Regions from separate parts of the Arthrobacter sp. CC3 genome, predicted to be linked through region 2. Evidence: riboswitches for the same ligand, from Rfam matches in the RefSeq annotation. Region 2 holds a riboswitch; each other region holds the start of a gene.
The links. A riboswitch is a leader RNA that binds a small molecule or an ion and turns the genes downstream of it on or off. The one in region 2 is predicted to bind cyclic di-AMP.
Positions count from the first base shown of each region.

Region 1 (5,129 bases), on a different contig from region 2:
AACCGCAGATCGGAGAGTTGTCCCATGGCCACTTCGCACTCCATGACTAACAACCTTCCCCAGCTCACCCACCCGGACGGCTCCCCCATCCGGGCTTTGGTGGTGGACGACGAACCCAGCCTCTCCGAGCTTATGAGCATGGGCCTGCGGATGGCAGGCTGGTCCGTAGCCGTCGCGGGAGACGGTCCCGAAGCCGTGAAGCTGGCCAAGGAGTTCCGCCCGGATGTCCTGGTGCTGGACGTGATGCTCCCGGGGTTCGACGGCGTCGAGCTGCTCACCAGGATCCGCGCCTTCGCGCCGGAGGTGCCTGCGCTCTTCCTGACGGCGAAGGATGCCGTCCAGGACCGCATCCTCGGCCTGGCCGCCGGCGGCGACGATTACGTCACCAAGCCCTTCAGTATGGAAGAGGTGCTCCTCCGCCTGCACCGGCTGGTCCAGCGCTCCGGGGTGGCCGCCATGGACACCGCCGAACTGGTGGTGGGCGACCTCGTCCTCAACATCGACACTCGTGAAGTGACCCGCGCCGGCGAGGAACTGCAGCTGACGGCCACGCAGTTTGAACTCCTCCGTTACCTCATGGAAAACCCCAAGCGCGTGGTCAGCAAGGCCCAGATCCTGGACCGTGTGTGGGACTACGACTTCGGCGGCCAGGCCAATATCGTGGAGCTCTACATTTCCTACCTGCGCAAGAAGGTGGATGCCACGCACCCGCCCATGATCCACACCGTCCGCGGCGCAGGCTACGTCATCAAACCGGCGGATTGAGGTGCCCACGCTTTCCGGCGAGATCCGCAAGGACCGCCGCCGCTGGCTCGATCCGTCCACGTGGCACCTCCGCACCCGGCTGGTGCTGGTGGCCATGGCGTTGCTGGTGGCCATCTGCGGCGCCATTGGCCTGTTCAGCTACGCGTCCATGGATTCCTTCCTGACCAAGCAGCTCGACGATCGCTTAAGCCAGGCCTCAAGGCTCTCCAACGAAGCGGGCAGGCCACGGCTCGGCAACCCGGCCGGCAGGCCCGACCCGCTGGAGGGCAAGGGCCAAGGAATCGGAACCCTCATTGCCCGGATCGACAACGGAAATGTCAGCACCGCCGGGTTCCTGGCCAACGACGCCACGACCGCATCGCTCTCGGCCGAGGACGACCAGGTCCTGTTGGCCCTCCGGCACGACGCAAGCCCGGTTGACCGGACACTGTCCACCGGCTCCTACCGCCTGGTTGCCGTGGAAGCGCAGTACGGGGACGTGATTGTCACCGGGCTCCCCCTCGATGAAAAGCAAAACACGCTCAACTCTCTGGTGTGGACCATGGTGATCGTGTCGATGGGAGGGCTGGTCCTGATCGGCCTGGCCGGAACGGTCCTCATCCGCCGCACCATGAAACCGCTCGAGCAGCTGTCTGAGGTGGCCACGCAGGTTTCGAACATGCCGCTCGACGCCGGCGAAGTGGCACTGGCGGTCCGGGTACCGCCGTCGAACGCGCACCCCGGAACTGAAGTGGGCAGCGTTGGCCACGCCCTCAACCTCATGCTGGACAACGTGTCCAAGGCACTCGAGGCCCGGCAGCAGAGTGAGACGAAGGTGCGCCAGTTCGTGGCGGACGCTTCGCACGAGCTACGCACGCCGCTCACTGCCATCCGCGGCTACACAGAACTGATGCGGATGACCGAGGACTTCACGCCTGACGGCAAGAAATCGCTCGCCAGGGTACAGAGCCAGTCGGAACGGATGACCACCCTGGTGGAGGATCTCCTGCTGCTGGCACGGTTGGACGAAGGCCAGCCGCTCAAGATCAGCGACGTGGACCTGACGCAACTGGTGGTGGAAACCGTCAGCGACGAGAAGGTCATGGCGCCGGACCGCGTCTGGCAGCTTGAACTGCCGGACGAGCCCGTTGTGGTCCGCGGCGACGCCAAGCAGCTGCACCAGGTGCTGGCCAATCTCCTCTCCAATGCCCGCAAGCACACGGACCCCGGAACCACCGTGGTCACCGGCGTGATGCGGTCCGCCGACGGCAGTGCCGTGGTGACCGTGACGGACAACGGTGCGGGGATACCGCCGGAGTTCGTCGACCGGGTCTTTGCCCGCTTTGCCAGGGCGGACGCCGCCCGCACCAGTCCGGCCCGCTCCGCTTCAGGTGCGGGCGCCGGCGGCGCAGCCGCGTCCGAAGGAACCAGCGGACTGGGCCTGTCGATCGTGCAGTCCATCGTGGAAGCGCACGGCGGAACCGTCGAGGTAAATTCCCGCCCGGGCCGCACCGAGTTCGCCCTCCGCCTGCCCTGCGAGCCGCCGGCAGCCTAACTCCGGTTCCAGAGCGGCGAGCCAGCCGTTCCGGCGCAAGTCAACGCGCCGCCGTCGTGATCCTCGTTACCGAAATGTGACTTAAGCGCGATACTCCTGTACCGTTTTTAGAGTGCGGCCACCGTTCTAGCCGCATATCCGGATGGACGCCAAACTCTGCCGCTACCCGGATTTCCTCATGATTAGGCAGAGGCGGGGGACCCAGGTCTCCGGGCATCTTGCACAGCCGCCCTCGGGGTGAAGCCGACACGTGAAGTTCCGTGCGGCCGGATGACCTCATCCGAACCCGACAGCTAACTCCGCCGGCATCGAGAGGCAACCATGACTAAATCCACGCTAGAAGTACGTCCGGAGCGCGCTTCCGACGAGTCCAAGACGCCTGCGGAACGTTCGCGCCACCGCGCCGAGCCAGCCACCACCGCATCCCCATTGGCCCGGCTTGCTGCCGGACTGCAGGGTTCCGGCCGCCGCGCCGCTGTAGTAGCCACGGCCTGCGCCGTCCTGATCGGAGTCGGCGCCGCCGGCCAGGCTTCAGAACCTGCAGCCCCGGCTACGTCTGCAACCGGCGAAGCCAGCGCCGCAACCGCAAACGCCGAGTCGAAGCTCGCGTTCGAAAAGATCCTGGTATCGGCCATGCCCGCCCCGGCGTCCGTCAGCCTGGCAGCTCAGTCGTCCGACGTGCAGCCGGCACCGGAGGAGAAGTCCGCACCGGAAGCACCGGCACCCGCGCCTGCACCCGCACCTGCTGCGGCCCCGGCACCGGCTCCTGCCCCGGCACCGCCAGTAGCCGTGGACGACCCCGCAGCTGCCCAGGCGTACGCCGCCTCGCAGCTCGGTACCTACGGCTGGGCGGCCGACCAGATGCAGTGCCTGACCACCCTGTGGACCAAGGAATCCGACTGGAAGACCACAGCCACGAACGCCAGCAGTGGCGCGTACGGCATTGTCCAGTCCCTGCCGGCCGAAAAGATGGCCAGCGCCGGATCCGACTACCTGACCAACTTCCGTACCCAGATCAATTGGGGCTTGAACTACGTGAAGGAACGGTACGGTTCCCCCTGTGGCGCCCTGAACTTCCACTACGCCAACAACTGGTACTAAGCCGGCGCACCCTCGCCGGACTTGGTCCGCATGAGCCGAAGGCCCCGAATCCACGCGATTCGGGGCCTTCGGCTGTTTTGCGGGATTTGGCTCCCCCCGTTCCCGGGGCCACAAGGTTTTCACAAGGTTGTGGAGTGACTCTGGGTCGCCGCCGCTTTCCATCGTCTTCCAAGCGGCGGCCGGCCCCCGGGCCGTCGTCAAGATGCAGGGAGCACAACAATGAAAAAATGGTTAGTTCCGACGGCCGTCCTGGCCTCAATCTTCGCGGCTGCCGCGCCGGCCGTTGCTGCCCCTTCCGGCCCGCCGATCACTGTGGACGGACCCGCTTCATTCATGAACTGTGGTTTTCTCGTCACCGGTGAAGTCACCGGTAAGGCCAAAAACATCACGACTCCCTCAGGGGACATCATCAGCACTTCTCCCGGGCTGAAGATCACCCTGACGGGGCCAAACGGAAAGCCCCTGAAATTGGTCATCACCGGAGTCCTCTTCTTTTCGTTCCCCAGCGAGAATGTGGTCGAAGTGAGAGCGACCGGCAATAACCTCCTCCAACTCCCCTCCCCTGACGGGCTCGTCCTCACGCGGGGGAATGTCAACTTCTCCGTGGACTCCGACGGCAACGAATTGCGGAGATTCTCCGGGGCCGGCACGGCAACGAACATCTGCTCGCTGTTGGGGCCCTGACGCACCATCCGCGGCGGCGGTGCGTCCACCAATGACGGTGGGCGCACCGCCGCCGTCTCCTTGCCCGTTTCCAGACAACGGCAAAATCCCACAGGAGCTGCACAGCTTTGGCCTAAATCCTTCATATCCGCCGGTCGCATAGTGGAACCATGACGCTCACTGACCAGGCCGCGGGATCCATACTCCAACCGCAATCGCAGCCGCGGGCCGTCGTCGATCTTCCGTCCGGCAGCGTTTCGCCGCCCGCAACGGGGCAGACCCGCCGCGCACCCATCGACGCCAGAACCCCGGGGGATGCAGGAACTGCCCTCCCCGTTCTTGATGTGGTCATCCCTGTCTACAACGAGGAGCGGGACCTGGAGCGATCCCTGCGGCACCTGCACGCTTATCTGCTCGGCAGCTTCCCGCACGCGTTCCGGATTACCGTGGCCGACAACGCCAGCACCGACGGCACGCTCAAAGCAGCTGAACGCATAGCCCGTGAGCTCCGCGAAGTCACCGTGGTCCGGCTGCCCGCGAAGGGGCGCGGCAACGCCCTTCGCAGCGTTTGGCTGGCGTCGCCGTCACCCGTTCTTGCCTACATGGACGTGAGTCTTTCCACGGACCTCGCTGCGCTGGCGCCGTTGGTGGCGCCTCTCATGTCCGGGCACTCCGATCTGGCCATCGGAACCCGGCTGGCGCGCGGTTCCCAGGTGGTCCGCAGCCCCTGGCGCGAGTTCATTTCACGCGGATACAACCTCCTGCTGCACACGCTGATGGGTGCACATTTCAGCGATGCGCAGTGCGGGTTCAAGGCAATTCGCGCAGACGTGGCCCGCCGCCTTCTTCCGCACACCGCGGACAACGAGTGGTTTTTCGACACCGAGCTGCTGATCATGGCGGAAAGATGCAGACTCCGCGTGCACGAGGTACCGGTTGACTGGACGAGCGGTGCCGACGCGGGCGTGGACCTGGTGCAAACGGCCATCGCAGACCTCCGCGGCATGGGCCGCCTGACCCGCGACCTTGCGACGGGCCGCATTCCGGTACGGGAGCTTCGCGCCGA
Region 1 is NZ_JARCCY010000071.1:9,339-14,467, reverse strand. Features, by position in the region: gene PV761_RS23305 (response regulator transcription factor) at 25-765, shown strand; gene PV761_RS23300 (HAMP domain-containing sensor histidine kinase) at 767-2,299, shown strand; cyclic di-AMP (ydaO/yuaA leader) riboswitch at 2,437-2,621, shown strand; gene PV761_RS23295 (hypothetical protein) at 2,621-3,400, shown strand; gene PV761_RS23290 (hypothetical protein) at 3,620-4,084, shown strand; gene PV761_RS23285 (dolichyl-phosphate beta-glucosyltransferase) at 4,234-5,129, shown strand, end outside.
Region 1: linked by a shared signal. The riboswitch ahead of PV761_RS23295 (hypothetical protein) and the one ahead of PV761_RS22455 (NlpC/P60 family protein) in region 2 are both predicted to bind cyclic di-AMP.

Region 2 (5,129 bases):
CTGGAAGGGCAGGCGAGGGCGAGGGCGGATGTTGTGCTGGACCGCTGGGCGGGGGATCCGGATCCGTGGCTGAGGCGGGCGGCCGTGCTGTCGCGGGCGGATGCCCCTCAGCCGCCGGCCCGTCGCTCCACCACCGCGTAGGCCCTGCCTTCCAGGAACTCCCAGTCGGTGACCACCATGAACCCGAGGGCGCTCACGCGGTCGTTGAGGACCAGGACGTCGAAGCCGCCGTCCCGCGGCTCCGCGTCCCACGTCGCCACATGGAGTTCCTTGCCCTCAAGGACCAGGAGCTCGGTATTGACGTCGAAGTCCTCCGGTGGCTGATCGCTCAGCTGGCAGATCGCCACGCAATAGTGTTTCACCTGGAATTCCGCTCCATGCCGTGTCCTACCTTGGGAAGGCGGTGTTGTAGCGGTACATAAAGGCCGCCATGGCATCCCTGCTCACGGGCTGGACGGGACGGAACGTCTTGGTGCCGTTACTTTCATCCCAGCCGGTGGAGATGTTCATTGACGCGAGCCAGGTGATCTCCTTGTAGAACTGCGTCTGCGGGACGAGGTCGCTGAACGGGGAACTGGCCGGCGCGTTGTAGGCGGGGCTGCTGGCAAAGCGATACATGAAGGCAGCCATGGCGTCCCGGTTCACCGTCTGTAGCGGCCGATACGACCTGGCGCCGTTGCCTTCATCCCAGCCGGTGGAAATGCCCCTCGACGATAGCCAGGAGATTTCCTTGTAGAACTGCGTTTGTGGCGTGACGTCGATGAACGGCGAGGTGCCGGGCGGTGTGAACGCCGGACTTCCGGCGAGACGGTACATAAAGGCGGCCATGGCATCGCGGTTGACGGCGAGCGCCGGACGGTAGGTGCTGGTTCCGTTCGCTTCAATCCAGCCGGTGGAAATCCCCTGCGAGGCGAGCCAGCTGATCTCCGTGAAGAACTGTGCGTTCGCCGGAACGTCCGTGAACGAGCCCGACGGCGACGGCGACGGAGACGGAGAAGGTGAGGGCGAAGGTGAGGGTGAGGGTGAGGGTGAGGGTGAGGGTGAGGGGGCAGGGGACTGGCCCAATGCCTGCGCGACTGTGCGGACCGACGTCGTACCGTTTGCTGTCCGCGCGGCCAGCCAGACGACGAACGATTCAAAAAGGGCAGGGCTGATTGTCACGCTGGGGTCGGTTCCCACAGCGATTTGATGGAAGGTCAGCTGCACCCACCCGCCGGTCGTTTCCGCATCGGTCACACGAGCCTGCAGATCCGCCAGAGTCCACGTGCCGTCGACCTGGTCCGGAGCCTTGGTGACCATGGGATTTTCCGGCGGTAGCGTCTCCGCAACGGGGCAGGTGGCGCAACTGGCCGGCGAGCGCAGGTCACCCAAGCCCCTGGAACTGGCGTAGTTGCAATCGCGGACCGCCGACTGGGCGGTCGCATTTTGCGCGGCGAACGGATAAGCGAAGTTCCTGACGGTGAAACCCCAGCCTTCAAGCGTCGTCTTGCTGTTGCAGACTTCCGCACGGACGTCTGCGGCGCTGAGTGTGGTTAGGTCCGGATGGGTCACGCTGATGCTGCCGATCTCATTGCCGTCAGCGGCCAGAGTGTTCAGATCCGCCTGACTGAGAAATCCGGATGAGCCCACCCAGGAAGTTGTGATGAAGAACGTTCCCACGAGCCCGTGGGTTTTCATCACCTGCGCGGCGGCGGCCTGGTTGCCGATAGCGTCGTCGAAGGTGAGGCTGACGATGGTCGGGGCCGCCGCTTTCGTTGTGCCAGCGACACCCGCCACCGTGCTGACGGCCAGCAGCAGCGCTCCGAGGATGGCGACCCAGTGCCTATGGCTGTGCCTAGACCCGGCCACAGGCGCCGGGAGTTCCGCCACATGACGTGGCTGGTGTTGGATAAAGCGATTTGACCAACGCATGATTCCTCCAGGCATGTGAGTCCCCCCGCAAGAACATGCACGTAGACTACGCCTCGCGGGGTCATTGGAAAACACTCGAATTTGACAAACCGCAGATCCAAGTATATGTGGAGTACCGCTACCTGCGGGGGGTCGCCTGTGCCGGGCCGCAGGGCCGCCGGGGGAGCGCCCGGCGGCCCCGTTACCTTGATGTGACATTCCGGCGGTGACCCACGTACGGTGGAACGGTGCCCGTTGTCTCAGATACCGGCACTCCCGGGCGGATTGCCTAACCCTGCCGCGGTCCGGGATCCGATCAAAACCATCCGGCAGGGACGGGGAAACCACTTTTGACCTGCATAGTTTGGGCAGGTCTTCGGGGTGAAGCCGCACGCCATCCGCACTGCGGACGGCCGCTGCGGCCGGGTGTCTCCCATCCGAATCCGACAGCTAACCTCGCAGGCATCGGGAGAGGTTAATTCATGCTTTCACGTAAACTGCCCGCTCATCATCGCTCAACCGCGCCCGCGGGGCGCTCCGGGGCCACTTCGGCCGGCGGTCGGAGCAGGGCGGGCCGGCAGGTTGCGGTCATAGCCGCTGCCTCGGGCCTGGTTCTGTCCAGCGGCATGGCTGCGCAGGCCGCTGAGGCCCCTGCGGAACGTGACTCAGCTCCGGCGCCTGCTGCTCCCGCTGTTTCCGTGCAGGTCCAGGCCGCGGTGCCCGCTTCCGCCCCTGCGCCTGCTGCCGGCGGTGTCAATGCGGCCATGGTTTCTGCCGCCTACGCGCAGCTGGGCATCACCCAGGACTGCACCGCCATGGTGGAAAAGGCCCTTGGCTCAGCCGGTATTCCGGTGGGCGACCTCGGGCCCATGCAGTTCATGAACTACGGTTCCGTGGTGGGGGAGCCCCAGCCCGGTGACATGGTGGTGCAGTCCGGCCACGTCGGCATCTACATCGGCGACGGCCAGGTGATCAGCGGCGGAATGAACGGCGTAAACGCCACCGTCACGCACCCGCTCTCCTGGCTGACGGCCACCGGCGGCGTGACCTTCGTCCGCGCCGGAGCCTAGCCTCCCCGCCGCTTCATCAAGCGGGCGCACCAGCGGGGGCGTAACCCGCACACAGTGCGGGCGCAACGGCCGGCGATCAGCTGCCTTGGGGGCAGCAGGTCGCCGGCCTTCCGCGTATTCACACTCCGACCGGGCCCGCGGTTTCCTCAGTTTCCTCAGTTCCTCAGTTTCCTCAGGGCGGCGAGACGGCGAGCCGGGCCGAGCTCTCGCCTTCCGCAAATTTAATGCGCAGCAGCGCCTCGCGGGTGTCCGCCGGAACGGTGAATCGGACGTCACCCGACTTGCTCGAATCGCCCGCCACCAGCTCGTTCAGGCCGGGATCGGGGGAGTAACTGACGCCACCGACGTTCAGCCTGAACGTTGAGTCCCAGAAGTTGAGGTCATACCGGCCGTGGTTGGTGCACCTGAGCGTGAGGGTCAGTGCAATTTTGCCGGACACATCGGGGCGCGCACTCGCGCCGAGAATTTCATATTCGACGTCGGCGGCCCTGTACGTGCGCTCGGTCGGCAGGGTTACCTTCCATCCCGCGCCGCTTCCTGTGCCGGACCCGGACCCGGACGATGACGCACCAGCCCCTGGCTGTGCGGTGCCGGCAGAAGCGCCCGGGGAAGCCGTACCGGAGGCGCTCGCCGTCGAAGCCGCCGGCCGGCCGGCATCGAACACCCCCAGTTGTCCCAGCCCGAGCAGCAGCCCCGTCAGAGCGGTGATCACAGCTGCTGCGGCGGTCATCAAGCCGGGCAGCGTAGCCCACCAGTTGGTGGGTTTCTCCTCCGCCATTGCAGGTCCCCCTCGGTCCCGTGACATGGCCAGTTCAGTCGTTTCCCCAGCCGTGCGCCCTCGAACTTCCAGTGCGCAACGGCCCTGTTATCCCCGCCCCGAGGCTCGTACTCTGGTTCTTGGAGGTGATTGCCATGAAGGCAACCCAGGGAGACCGGATCACGATCCGGGGCAAGACGGTCGGATCGTCGGAGCGGCACGGCCAGATCGTTGAGGTTCACGGCGCGGATGGAGCGCCGCCGTACGTGGTGCGGTTCGACGACGGCCATCAGACCACTGTCATCCCCGGCGGGGACTTCGTGATTGACAAGATCCACCCGCAGCAGTGAACCCGCACTAGTGCTGCGGTAGTTGCGCCGATGCGGTAGTTGCGCCGCAGCCAACCGGGCTGTTTAGCGCCTGGCTACTCCGGCGCGGCCGGCTACTCGCGGCCGGTTACTCGGGTGACTTGGCGAAGACTGCGGCGCTGACGAACTCCACACCGGTAAAGGGTTCGTCCCCTTCGACCCATGCGTCATGCCCCGGCGGGATGCTGTAGGAGTCATGTGCGGCGATGTTGATCTGGTTGCCGTCAGCGGTCTGGACGGTGAGTTTGCCGGAAACGCAAAAACCAACATGGCTCAGCTGGCATGATTCGGTCTTAACAACGGGTTTGATGCACTCGGACCAGCGCCAGCCGGGTTCAAATTTGAACCTTCCGATGGTGTAGGCGTCGACGGAGACAAGATCCACTTCCGTCTTGTCGGGGCGGCGCTGTTCGTCCGGAGAATTGTGCGACTTCACTGCGAGTTGAGCGACAACATTCGTGGTCATGGCTCTCTCCATCAATCAGAGTTGCGGATGGGGCTGTCCGGGCCACAACGGCGACCGGCCAGCGGAGTCGGTTTACCGGGCCTGAACCCATGCGGCGAACCGATGTAGCGATCGACTTACGATGCCCAGCTTCCTCCGATCCCGGATTCTTGTCGAGACCCCGAGGCGGAACACCGGCGGCCGCCCGCCGACATTCCCGGGCCTAGAAACTGGACGAACTCCCGGACCCCGAGAAACTGCCGCCGCTTGCGCCATAGCCGGTGGTGCTCCCGCCGCCCCGGGCGGTGCTGACGCTGCCCACGCCGGTGCTGAATCCGGTATTGAAAGCCGGGACCGAGAAAAAGTAGTACGACGGATAGACAGTGCCCAGGATGCTGGGCTCGTAAGCGCGGCCATCCTTGGCCCTGGTGCCGGCCTGGGCGTTGTCCATTCCCTCGCGCATCAATTTGGCTTCACGCTCGTTCTTCGCGAAGCCCGCGATCACTGTGTCCGCGTGGTCCTTCAGCAGTTCGGTCAGGTGGGTCCGGGCATCGCGCAGCCGGTCCAGGGCAGTTTCGGGGCTGATGCTGCCCTCGGCG
Region 2 is NZ_JARCCY010000062.1:10,653-15,781, forward strand. Features, by position in the region: gene PV761_RS22440 (DNA alkylation repair protein) at 1-141, shown strand, start outside; gene PV761_RS22445 (hypothetical protein) at 108-362, opposite strand; gene PV761_RS22450 (polysaccharide deacetylase family protein) at 388-1,911, opposite strand; cyclic di-AMP (ydaO/yuaA leader) riboswitch at 2,177-2,369, shown strand; gene PV761_RS22455 (NlpC/P60 family protein) at 2,373-2,960, shown strand; gene PV761_RS22460 (hypothetical protein) at 3,133-3,690, opposite strand; gene PV761_RS22465 (DUF1918 domain-containing protein) at 3,873-4,067, shown strand; gene PV761_RS22470 (cupin domain-containing protein) at 4,174-4,551, opposite strand; gene PV761_RS22475 (DUF5129 domain-containing protein) at 4,754-5,129, opposite strand, start outside.

Region 3 (5,129 bases), on a different contig from region 2:
TCGGATCGGTCAGCCCGGAAACGAATCCGAGGTAGCCCGGTACCAGCGGCAGGATGCAGGGGGAGAGGAACGACACCAGACCCGCTGTCATGGCCAGGGGGATGGCGATGAGCAACGCGCCGGAGGTCACCGTGGAGGCGAAGTATTCTCCGATGTTCACTGGTTCAGGACTCCGGGGAGGGCCGGAAGGTCGTGCCGCCGTCGGTGGAGACGACGATCCCTTCCTGGGTGGCCGCCCAGATCTGTGATTGGCCGTTGGCGCTCTTGACTGCCGCTATCGCCAGGACTTCCTTATCGATCCGGCCCTTCTTCGTCCAGGTCACGCCGGCGTCGGCCGAGTAGTGGACGGTTCCGTCGGGTTCGGCTCCCGCCACTTCCGCCGCGGTAGCGAAGGCGGCGAACTGGATGACCGGCCCTGACTCCACCGCCGCCCACGTGGTGCCGCCGTTGGTGGAGCGCTGGATTCCTTCCTGGGTGGTGGCCAGAACGGTGTCACTGCCAGGGTGCCCTGCCAGGACTGCCGGGGCGAACCCTGCTGACACGGTTTTCCAGGTCTTGCCGTCAGGGCTGGTGCGCAGCGTTCCGTCGAATGCCACGATCCCGGACTTGGTGGTGGTCATGGCGTGGAAGTCTGATTCGCCTTGCCGGGAAAGCTGTTCCCAGGTCTTTCCCCCGTCGACGGTCTTGAGGAGACCGAGGGGGTTGGGCAGGTTGGATCCGGCTCCCGGGTGGCCCGAGGCATAGAAGATGCCGGAATCCTTGCCGGCGGTGAAGCCCATCAGGTCGTTGGTGCCGCCGATCTTGCTGGCGGGCTGTTTGCTCACATCGAACAATCCGTCGTGCGTGGCCAGCAGGACCTGGCTGGTGTCACCGCTGACGGTCAGCCCATGGACGTGGCTGCTGGGAAGGCCGCTGCCGGCCTGCCCGGTTGATGATGCGCCGGCTGCCTGCCCAGTGGAGGGCGTGCAGGCGGCAAGGGCCAGGACGAGCGCGGCGGCTCCGGCCAGCACGGCTGAGGACCGTGACATGGTTTTGGATGAGATAGGCATGAAAACTCCGAGTGTTGGGGGACGAAAAGGGAGAGTGCAGGGCCGGGCACCGGCCTTGCCGCACGTGGGCGGCGGGCCGGCACCCGAAGGTGATGGTTACAGGGTGGCCAGCAGCTTTTGCATTTCCTGGATTTCTGCTTCCTGCGCGGCGACAATGTCCTTGCTGAGCTGGACCGCGTCGGCGTTCTTGCCGGCCGTGTTTTCGGTCTTGGCCATCATGATCGCACCTTCATGGTGGGCGGTCATCTGCTTCAGGAAGAGCCGGGCCGCATCGCTACCCTGGGCGGCGTCGAGCTTCTGCATGTCCGCGTCGCTCATCATGCCGGTCATGCTGTGGCTGGAGGGCATCGTGGCGGTCTCGTTCCAGCTCTTGAGCCAGCCGGTCATTGTCTCGATTTCGGGGCCTTGGGCTGCCTTGATCTTGGTGGCCAGCGCGGTGACGGACGCCGGGATGTCTTTCTTCTTGAGCATCGTGTCGCTCATTTCCACGGCCTGGGTGTGGTGCGGGATCATCGTCTGCGCGAACGTGACGTCCGCGGTGTTGTGGTCCGCGGCGGCTGCCGTTGCGCTGCCGGGGATGCTGCTGGCTGTCGCGCTGGAGCTGCCGTGGTCCATGCCGGGCGTGGAGGTGCCGGAGGGTCCGGCTCCGGATCCGGAGGCGCAGCCGGCCAAGGCGATGGCCGCGGCGATGCCGGTGACGGAAAGGGTCAGAAACTTCTTAGTCATGAGATCAGGTCCTTCATACATCAGCTGGCGCGCAAGGGCGCCTGAGGAATACGTGCATCAGTGATGCACCCGACGGTCCGCTTGGGACTGTCAGGGTAAAGGGGGCATGCGCCGGGAGGGTGGCGGCGCGGGGCCTCTTTTACGTCCTGCTGATGGACAGCTCACAAGGCGAAGGGCTGCCGGGAAGATAGGACCACTGGCCGGTGACGGCACCTGCTGCGGTGTTGTTGCTGTTGCCCAGCACGTTGGTGCCTGGCGGCGGCGCGGCCATGGACGCGGTTTTCGCCGAGGGAGTGCAGGCAGTCGTCATGGCCTGCATGCTGGTGCAGTCACCCGACTCTGAACACTGCTCAACGGCGACCCCGGCCATGTTCTGCCCTGCAGAGGCATGGTCAGGGACCGTGCCGGATTCCGCCGGGTGTCCGGTGTGGTCAGGGGATGCTTCCGTGGTGTGCGCGTCGGCGGCTGGCGTGGCTGAGGCCGGGGAGTGCATGGCGTGGGTGCCGGTGAGGACGTGCATGCCGAAGATTCCAGCGATGATGGCCAGCACCGCGGCGACCAGACCCGCACGGCGAAGGAACCCCGGCGCCTGGCGGTGAGCTGTTGCGGTCATGACGTTCCTCCTTTCGATGCGGCTCTGGTGTCGCTTCTAGGCTACCGGCCACGGGGCGATGCGGTGCTCCCCTGGCCGGTAGCGCCTCTTGGGTCAACGAACCTCGGATGGGTTCAGTTTCACCCGTCGCAGCAGCTGCGCATTGAGCGCGACCACGATGGTGGAGACAGACATCAGGACCGCGCCGGCGGCGCGGGAGAGCACGACGCCTGCGAAGGCGAGCACCCCGGCGGCCAGGGGCACGGACAGGACGTTGTAGCCGGTGGCCCAGATGAGGTTCTGCCACATCTTCCGGTAGCTGGCCCGCGACAGGTCCACCATGGACAGCACCGCCCGAGGATCATTTCCCGCCAGGACCACTCCGGCTGATTCCATGGCCCGTCGGTCCCGGCGCCGATCGCGATGCCGACCTCTGCTCTGGCCAGCGCCGGGGAGTCATTGACCCCGTCGCCCACCATGGCGACCTTCATCCCCCGCCTCTACCGCAGCACTGCCGCTTTCGCCGCCCGGAGATGGGTGGCCCTGCTCTTTCTCTGCTGCCTCACAGTGAAGGGGCCCCAAGTCGCCCCATCACCAGTGCCCGCACGGAAGGGTCTGGCCTCTTATTAGGTTTCTTCCAGCGCGCCGCTGACGAGGGCTGAGGGTGTTCCTCGGCACGGCCGAGCATGCGAATCCGAGCCAGCACCGATGAAACACCTCCATCCTCCCTGTCCTGCTTTAGGGAACACATGCTTCCGTCCCGTTATGCAAATGTGACAAAGTGCCGGGTTTTCGAGTACGGTCGAACGCGTGCCGGTTTCTCCGAATGCGGCACTCCTGAGCAGATTGCCTAGCTCTGCCGCTGCCCGGGATCCGTTCGCAAAATTCGTCCGGCAGAGACGGGGAACCCAAGAGTGGCCTGCTTCGGGCAGGCCTTGGGGTGAAGCCGCGCTTCCGGCCTTGCGCTGGAACTGCGGCCGGGTGTCTCCCATCCGAATCCGACAGCTAACCTCGCAGGCAGTGGGAGAGGCCCTTTCATGTCCATTCGCCGTACTCACGGCCGCCACCGCGCGGTTCCCGTCCAGACCAGCGCCCTTGCGGTCCTGTCCAAATCCGTCGCTGACAACGCCGGCGGTGTGGGCCGACAGGCGGCCGTCATTGCCGCAGCTTCCGGACTCGTCCTGACCAGCGGCGTTGCTGCGCAGGCAGCTGAGGCCCCGGCCCAGCGCGACGCGGAGCCGACCTCGTACCTGGAGGTCACCAGCCAGGTACAGGCTCCGCTCAGCGCAGATGCCACGGTCCAGATTTCCTTCGAACGTCCTGCCGTGGAGACCACGCCCGCCCCTGTTGTAGAAGCACCCAAACCCGTCGCCGTTGCGAAGGCTGCTGCGCCGGCCAAGGCTCAGATCACCGTCACGCCCGCTGCGGCCGCGCCGGTGGCCGCCCCGGCAGCAGGCGGAGTCAACGCGACGATGGTTTCCGCCGCCTACGCCCAGATCGGCATGATCCAGGACTGCACACGACTGGTGGAAAACGCCCTTAACGCTGCCGGGATCCCCGTCGGAGACCTCGGCCCCATGCAGTTCATGAATTACGGGACCGTCGTGAGTGACCCGCAGCCCGGTGACATGGTCATGCAGCCCGGACACGTCGGCATCTATGTCGGCGACGGCCAGGTCCTCAGCTCCGGTTTGAACGGCAAGAACGAAACGGCTGTCCACCCGCTGACCTGGATGACTTCCAAAGGCTCAGTAACTTTCGTCCGGGCCGGGGCCTAACACCCAACTGAAGGCTGGCGTTTCGTTGCCTTGGGGGCAGCGAAACGCCGACCTTCAGTGTGCCACCCGGTCGATGAGCAGCCCCCACTCCTGCCCGCCCGGCCGGTCGGATCGTTGCATGTTCGATCCAGCGGATGCTGTAACGTCAGGGAAGGTAAAACAGCTGCCACCCCTTACTCAGGCACCACGGCAGTCCTGCGTCCGGCAGTCCCACTTTTCAAAGGAATTTCATGGATACGAACACGCCAGCTCAGGCGTCCAACGCTGGGCCCCTGCCAGGCGGGGACCAGGGCAAAACGGCCGGCATGCCCTTGGGCGCCCGGCGACTGGTGCTCATTGGCGGGCTGTGTATCCCGGTCGGGCTTGTCGCAGGGCCATACCTGTTCGGTATCCAGCTGATCGCTGTCGCCGGTGTCGTGGCGGTCAGTGTTGCCTTGTCTTACGGGATCGGGCCTGCATGGTTCACGCGGTGGCCACGGCTGACAGCCGCGGCCGGCGAGGCCTGGATGGCGGCCACGATCGGCTACTGGCTGACCGTCATGGCCGCTGCTGACGCCTCGGCCCCGGCCCCGGAAATGTCCTCAGTACTGTTCTACACCGGCGTTGCTGCCGTTGTGGTGATGGCGGCAGCAGTTCTGGCCGGTACCGTCGGACGCTTCAGGTCCCGCAGACTTCCCGCCGGAGCAGCCGCTTAACGTCCCGACCGCCTTAAACGACCGGTCCGCAGGGCCCCGGGAGGTGTGCTCATCCCCGGGGCCCTGCGGCCGCAGAAAGCCCGGTGCTCTGGTTCAGGCGCCGCTGTCGCCTGTCCGCTCCCGGCGGCGGGACAGATAAATAAGGCCGCCGATGACCGCCAGGACGATGGCGGCGATGCCGACCGTGAGGAGGGCGTTGCTGTCATCGGGCGGCGGTACGCGGTCCGGCACGGTGTTCGCCGGGGCGCTGGCCGTCGCTGTCGCTGTCGCTGTTGCTGTTGCTGTTGCT
Region 3 is NZ_JARCCY010000013.1:10,967-16,095, reverse strand. Features, by position in the region: partial or broken gene PV761_RS09850 (cytochrome c biogenesis protein CcdA) at 1-160, opposite strand, end outside; gene PV761_RS09845 (F510_1955 family glycosylhydrolase) at 165-1,049, opposite strand; gene PV761_RS09840 (DUF305 domain-containing protein) at 1,146-1,775, opposite strand; gene PV761_RS09835 (hypothetical protein) at 1,915-2,388, opposite strand; partial or broken gene PV761_RS09830 (HAD-IC family P-type ATPase) at 2,482-2,864, opposite strand; cyclic di-AMP (ydaO/yuaA leader) riboswitch at 3,236-3,401, shown strand; gene PV761_RS09825 (NlpC/P60 family protein) at 3,405-4,145, shown strand; gene PV761_RS09820 (hypothetical protein) at 4,376-4,840, shown strand; gene PV761_RS09815 (copper resistance CopC family protein) at 4,934-5,129, opposite strand, start outside.
Region 3: linked by a shared signal. The riboswitch ahead of PV761_RS09825 (NlpC/P60 family protein) and the one ahead of PV761_RS22455 (NlpC/P60 family protein) in region 2 are both predicted to bind cyclic di-AMP.

Region 4 (5,129 bases), on a different contig from region 2:
CAGGCGGCTTTCCAGGGCCAGGCTTCGGGCAGGTGAAGTCGGATGCGTCGGGCGCTGGTGGCGATGCGGGCCGGGACGTGGATGAGTTTGCGGCGGATCGTGCCGGTCCGGGCTTTGCCGAAGGGCCCGGCGGCGAGGAGCCCGGCGGCGCGGGTGAGGTTGTATGCCATGACCGCGGCGACCAGCCATGCCGAGTTCGCGGCGAAAGCACCGAGGGCATATGGGCCAGGGCGCTGTCCTTCAGGTCGGCATTGACCTGCTCGATGATGGCGTGTTTCCGGTGGGTTTTGTCGGCCCTGACGGCGTCCAGGAGTTCGGCGTCCACGGTGGTGAAGAATGCGTGGTGCCGGTGGGTTTCAAACAGGGTGGGTTGTCCGTCGCTGGCTTTCGGGTTCAGTTCCGGGATGCGGCGCACCACCAGCCGGCCGGTGATCTGCTCGGCCTTTTTGCGGGAGCTGAACGCGGTGAACACGGTCTCGGCGACCTCAGCCTTCGAGACCCAGGTGTTGGTGGTCTCGTCGAAGACCGCGTCGGTGTATTCGATGGTTTCCCACGCCGTTTCAGGGATCCCGGCGATGGCGCGTTTGACGGCCGGGTCCATGCGCACGGTCACCGACACGTCCGCCCCGCCGGCCAGGGCGGCGGCCACCGCGGCATGGCCGTAGAAGGCCGAATCGAAACGGCACAGCACCTGCCCGTCGGTCTGCGGACGCTTGAGCGTGGACAGGGCATCAATAATCAGACGCTTGGCTCCCCGGGCCGAGTTCGCCGCGCCCTTGCGCAGCCGTTGGGCGGCGATGACCGGGGCGGTGTCCTTGGTGGAGACCGCGGCCAGCAGGGCGTTCAGCCCGCGGACCCCGGAGTATCCGTAGCCGGAGCCCTGCTTGGCGTAGCCGTGGACCTCGATGATCGTGTCGTCCACGTCCACGAACACAAAGTCACCGGCCGCGGGTGATCCCAGCAAACGTGCCCGACAGGCGAGGTTTCCCAGGAAGCGGGCCGCGACTGCATCGAGCTGGCGCACGTGACCGAACGTGAAGGCCCGCAGGAACGAGCCCAGTGTTGAGGGCGCGTAGCAGGTGGTGAAGAGTCGCTTCATTCCGCCGTGGCGCAGCAGGGCCATGTCATCGATGCTGTCCGCGCCGGCGACCATCCCCGCGACCAGGGAAGCGACCTTCAGTCCGGCGTTCGCGCCCTTGTCCGTGGGCACCGTCAGCCGTTCATGGGCCAGTTCCTGCAGTCCGGCGTCCCGCGCCAATGTCATCACCGGGAGCAGCCCGGCCGAGGACACGAGATTCGCCTCGTCGAAGGAAGCTGACACCGCGGCCGGCTTATAGAAAACTTGCATCTGCGAGATGCTCCTCTTCTTCAGCAAAATTGTTCTGTCGCAAGTCCAATTTTCCCTGAAAAGGCGAGCATCTCGTTCTTAAAACGCCGAAGACGACCCAAACCTCATCGGTGGATCAAGGCTAAGCGGCCGGGGGCCGGGCGTCAGATGAAGGCAGCCGGGTCGACGGTCTGGCCGTTGACCATGACCTCGAAGTGAAGGTGGCAGCCGGTGGAGGCACCGGTTGTGCCTACCCCTGCAATCTGCTGGCCCTGAGCCACGGACTGTCCGGCGGAGACACCGATGCTGGCCAGGTGGTTGTAGGTGGTCTTCAGGCCGTTGCCGTGATCGACGACGATCCGGTTGCCGCTGCCGTACGGGCTCCAGCCGGCCTCGGTGACGGTGCCGGAACCGGCGGCGAAGACCGCCGTCGAGCACGCCCCCGTCAGATCAACCCCGGTGTGCATTTCAGCTGCCGCCCCGGTGATCGGGCTGACCCTGAAACCGAACGGGGAACTGACGCTCATCGACGCGAGCGGGGCACGCAACCCCGTGGATGCCGCCTCAGGCGCGGGGCCAGCCTCAAGCGCCTTGACCGCCCCTGCAGGCTGTACCGGCGCGGGCGCAGGCTGGGAGGTCACCTCCGGGCGGTCAAAGGTGAGAACAGTGTCAGCTGCGGCCGTGACCGCCGCTTCCGGAGCCGGGGCTGCCACGGCCGCTGGCCGGTCCTGGGCCGCAACGCGGCTGCCGGAGTCAGCCTGCGCCGCGGACAGAGCTGTGAGGGCGATCATTCCCGTTACGGCGGCCGTCACCCCGAACTGCTGGCCGCGTAGCCGGAACGTTGGTTCCTGGAAAAACGGACGGCGGCGTGGTGAGGCAGCGGCCGGAAGGGCACGGCGACGGCCGTGTTGTGGCTGGGCAGGCAAGATAGTGGTCCTCTCGGCGCCGGCGAAGTTAGCTGTCGGATTCGGACGAGTGGACTGTCCGGCTGCCCTGCAGGACGCGATCAGGACGCGCAGTCACAGGGTCGGCTTCACCCCAAGGTGCATCATTACGCACCAAAAGTGGGTCCTCCGCCCCCGCCTGAGAAGATCAGGTTCACGGACCGCCGGCGGGGTTTGGCGAAGCGGTCACATCCATACCCGTTGGGGGGGTATGTGTTTATCTAACTTTAGCGAAGCCTCGGCTTAAGTTACAAATCCGTTATCAAAAGCGCTTAAGAGGACAGGGATGGTGACTGGCGGGGCACCGGAAGGTTACGCTGGGCGGGACTTGCCCTCAGGAGAAGACGAGATGGCCCTTAAACGTTCGACGCTTCCACTGCTGGTCCGCAGGCTTGCGGCGCTGCGGGCTGTCCTTTCCTGCGTCGTGATCGTCCTCCTGGCGGCCGGGCCAGTTGCCTTCTGTAATGGACAGGTCCACGTGGTGGGGGTGTCCGACCCTTACGCCGCGGCACAGCGCCAGACTGCGATCCCCGGGGGACAGGAGAACCCTCGGGGACATTCGAACAGAGTGACGCCGGTCGGAGCCCAATCCGCCGCCGACGTGCTCCACGGGGTCCCGCGCAACGGGTGCCACGAGATCGGAGACACCCGTGCACTCAGTCCACGGTCGTGGCCCGTTGCTGTGACCGACGCGGCGCAGCCAAGGCCCGGAACGCTCATCCCTGATTCCGCGGATCCGCGCGCCCTGCCCCCGGCGTCCCACATCGCCAACAGGCCCCAAGCACCGCTGAGCCGGCAGGCGCTAACCCTAACTCAGCTGTCTGTCAGTCGGACGTAGAAGGGCACGTTCTCCCCGTCCGGCCGCGCGAACGCCAGGCCATAGGCCTGCAAGTGGCACCGTTCGACCAGGCGGGCGTAAACACCGCGTGCGGGCCGCCCTTTGGGTCCTGCCTTCAGCGATCAGAAGGAGGCCCGAGAAAGAACATCAGCCAAACAGCCGGCGCATCAGAAAACATCAGCCGGTCTCCGCACCAGGTTCCTCCCATTCAGTATTGGAAAGAGAGACAGAAATGACACACGGAAGCACCCACAAGATGCTCGATGCGTACCCGAAGGATCTGGGCGGCATCGATCAGCACAAGCTCGCCGAATGCATCGCAGCGTGCTTTGACTGCTCACAGGCCTGTACCGCCTGCGCTGATGCCTGCCTCGGCGAAGACATGGTCGCCGAGTTGACCAAATGCATCCGCACCGATCTTGACTGTGCGGACGTCTGCGCGGCCACGGCAAACGTACTCTCCCGCCACACCGGCTATGACGCCAACGTCACCCGCGCGGTGCTGCAGGCCTGCGCCGCCATCTGCAAGGCCTGCGCCGAGGAATGCGAACAACACGCAGGCATGCATGAACACTGCCGGCTCTGTGCCGAGGCCTGCCGCCGTTGCGAAAAGGCATGCAACGAGCTTCTCAGCTCGCTCGGCTGACCCTGCCCCAAGGCCCTGCCCAACGGTGACCGGAGATCCAACGCCTTCCGGCACCCGCGGGAAGGCCTGCCCTGCGGCATCCCGGCCTTAACGATGTCCACACGGACCAGGACGCTGAGCTTGTCTGTCACGGTGCTCCTGCCCCTATGGGGGACGGCCGCGACGCTGCGACCGCCCACGCAAGCCTAGGCATGAACTGTGACGCACGCAACACCCCCCGCACTCATTCAACACATCCCCGGGGTCCGGGACACTGCCGCACGGCCGGAAAATGAACAGGCCCGCACTCCGGGCGGATCGGCGCATCCCAACTGCCCGCTGAGCGGCTCCCGTCCGGGTGTCCGCCGGCATTCCTTGGGAAGGGAGCGTAGCGCCTCATGTCGCTCAGCTTGAAAAATTCCGTGGCGGTACGTCCCTCATTCCCACCGTGATTGCCCAGCACGACAACCTGCCTGTGGTCGCCGCCGGGCATGGTGACGGTATCATTGGTAGTGCCCGAACCGGCGGTGATCGGAACCGAGGAATTAGCCCTGGCTTCGAGACCCGCTGTCAGTCTGCATTCCGCCAGAAACGGGACGGAATTCCCACGTATAAGAGCCGTCAGCCTTGAGGCTCATCCGTAGGTGACCCCATGTGTCAGTGAACTTCCGCTCCGAATATGCGGGATTACTGGTGAACGTCCGCAGGCCGATTCCGCCGGTGGATGCCTGAAATTGCTGCATGCCGTCCGCGACGCACTGGCCCGCGTTGTTAACCGGGCAGGTCCGCTCATAATTATGTTGCGCACCGGACAGAATGATTTTAACGCGGTTCGCCCAGAACACATCAATCCATGGCTTCATCTGTGTAAGGGAGGTATGGGCTGACGTGTTGCTGGTGAAGTAAGGGTCATGTGAGATGACAGCCAGATACTTGCCAGCGGCTTTCGCAGCTTTCATGTCTGCATCTATCTCCGCAGTCATGGCCTTTGCCCTAGCTGGACTGTAACGCCATGCGGCGGTAGGGATGGAGACGATGCGCCAGTTACCCTTGTCGAATGAGTACCATTCCAGCGCGTCTTGGAACCGGCCGAGAGTGGTGGACGTTGCGCTCTTGGTTGTGGACACGCACTGCCCGTCCATATACCTGTCAAGGTCGTCATTCACGCCGGGTTCAATATCATGGGTCGGACCAGCCGCCCAGTATGTCTTTGCCTTGGCCGCGCCCCACAACTGGTTGTAAGCCCCTAGCGCGGAGCATGTGCCGCGGTCGAACTGGAAATCGCCCAGCACAAGGAAGTTGTCCAGCGAGCCGTCGTTGAGACCGGCGATGATGCTGGCCGCGTTCTTACCGCTTGCCGATGATGTGGATGTGTTGCCTGACGGGTTTATGTCC
Region 4 is NZ_JARCCY010000004.1:199,729-204,857, forward strand. Features, by position in the region: partial or broken gene PV761_RS04125 (IS1380 family transposase) at 1-1,348, opposite strand, end outside; gene PV761_RS04130 (M23 family metallopeptidase) at 1,492-2,253, opposite strand; cyclic di-AMP (ydaO/yuaA leader) riboswitch at 2,259-2,461, opposite strand; gene PV761_RS04135 (hypothetical protein) at 2,606-2,749, opposite strand; gene PV761_RS04140 (four-helix bundle copper-binding protein) at 3,342-3,755, shown strand; gene PV761_RS04145 (hypothetical protein) at 4,280-5,129, opposite strand, start outside.
Region 4: linked by a shared signal. The riboswitch ahead of PV761_RS04130 (M23 family metallopeptidase) and the one ahead of PV761_RS22455 (NlpC/P60 family protein) in region 2 are both predicted to bind cyclic di-AMP.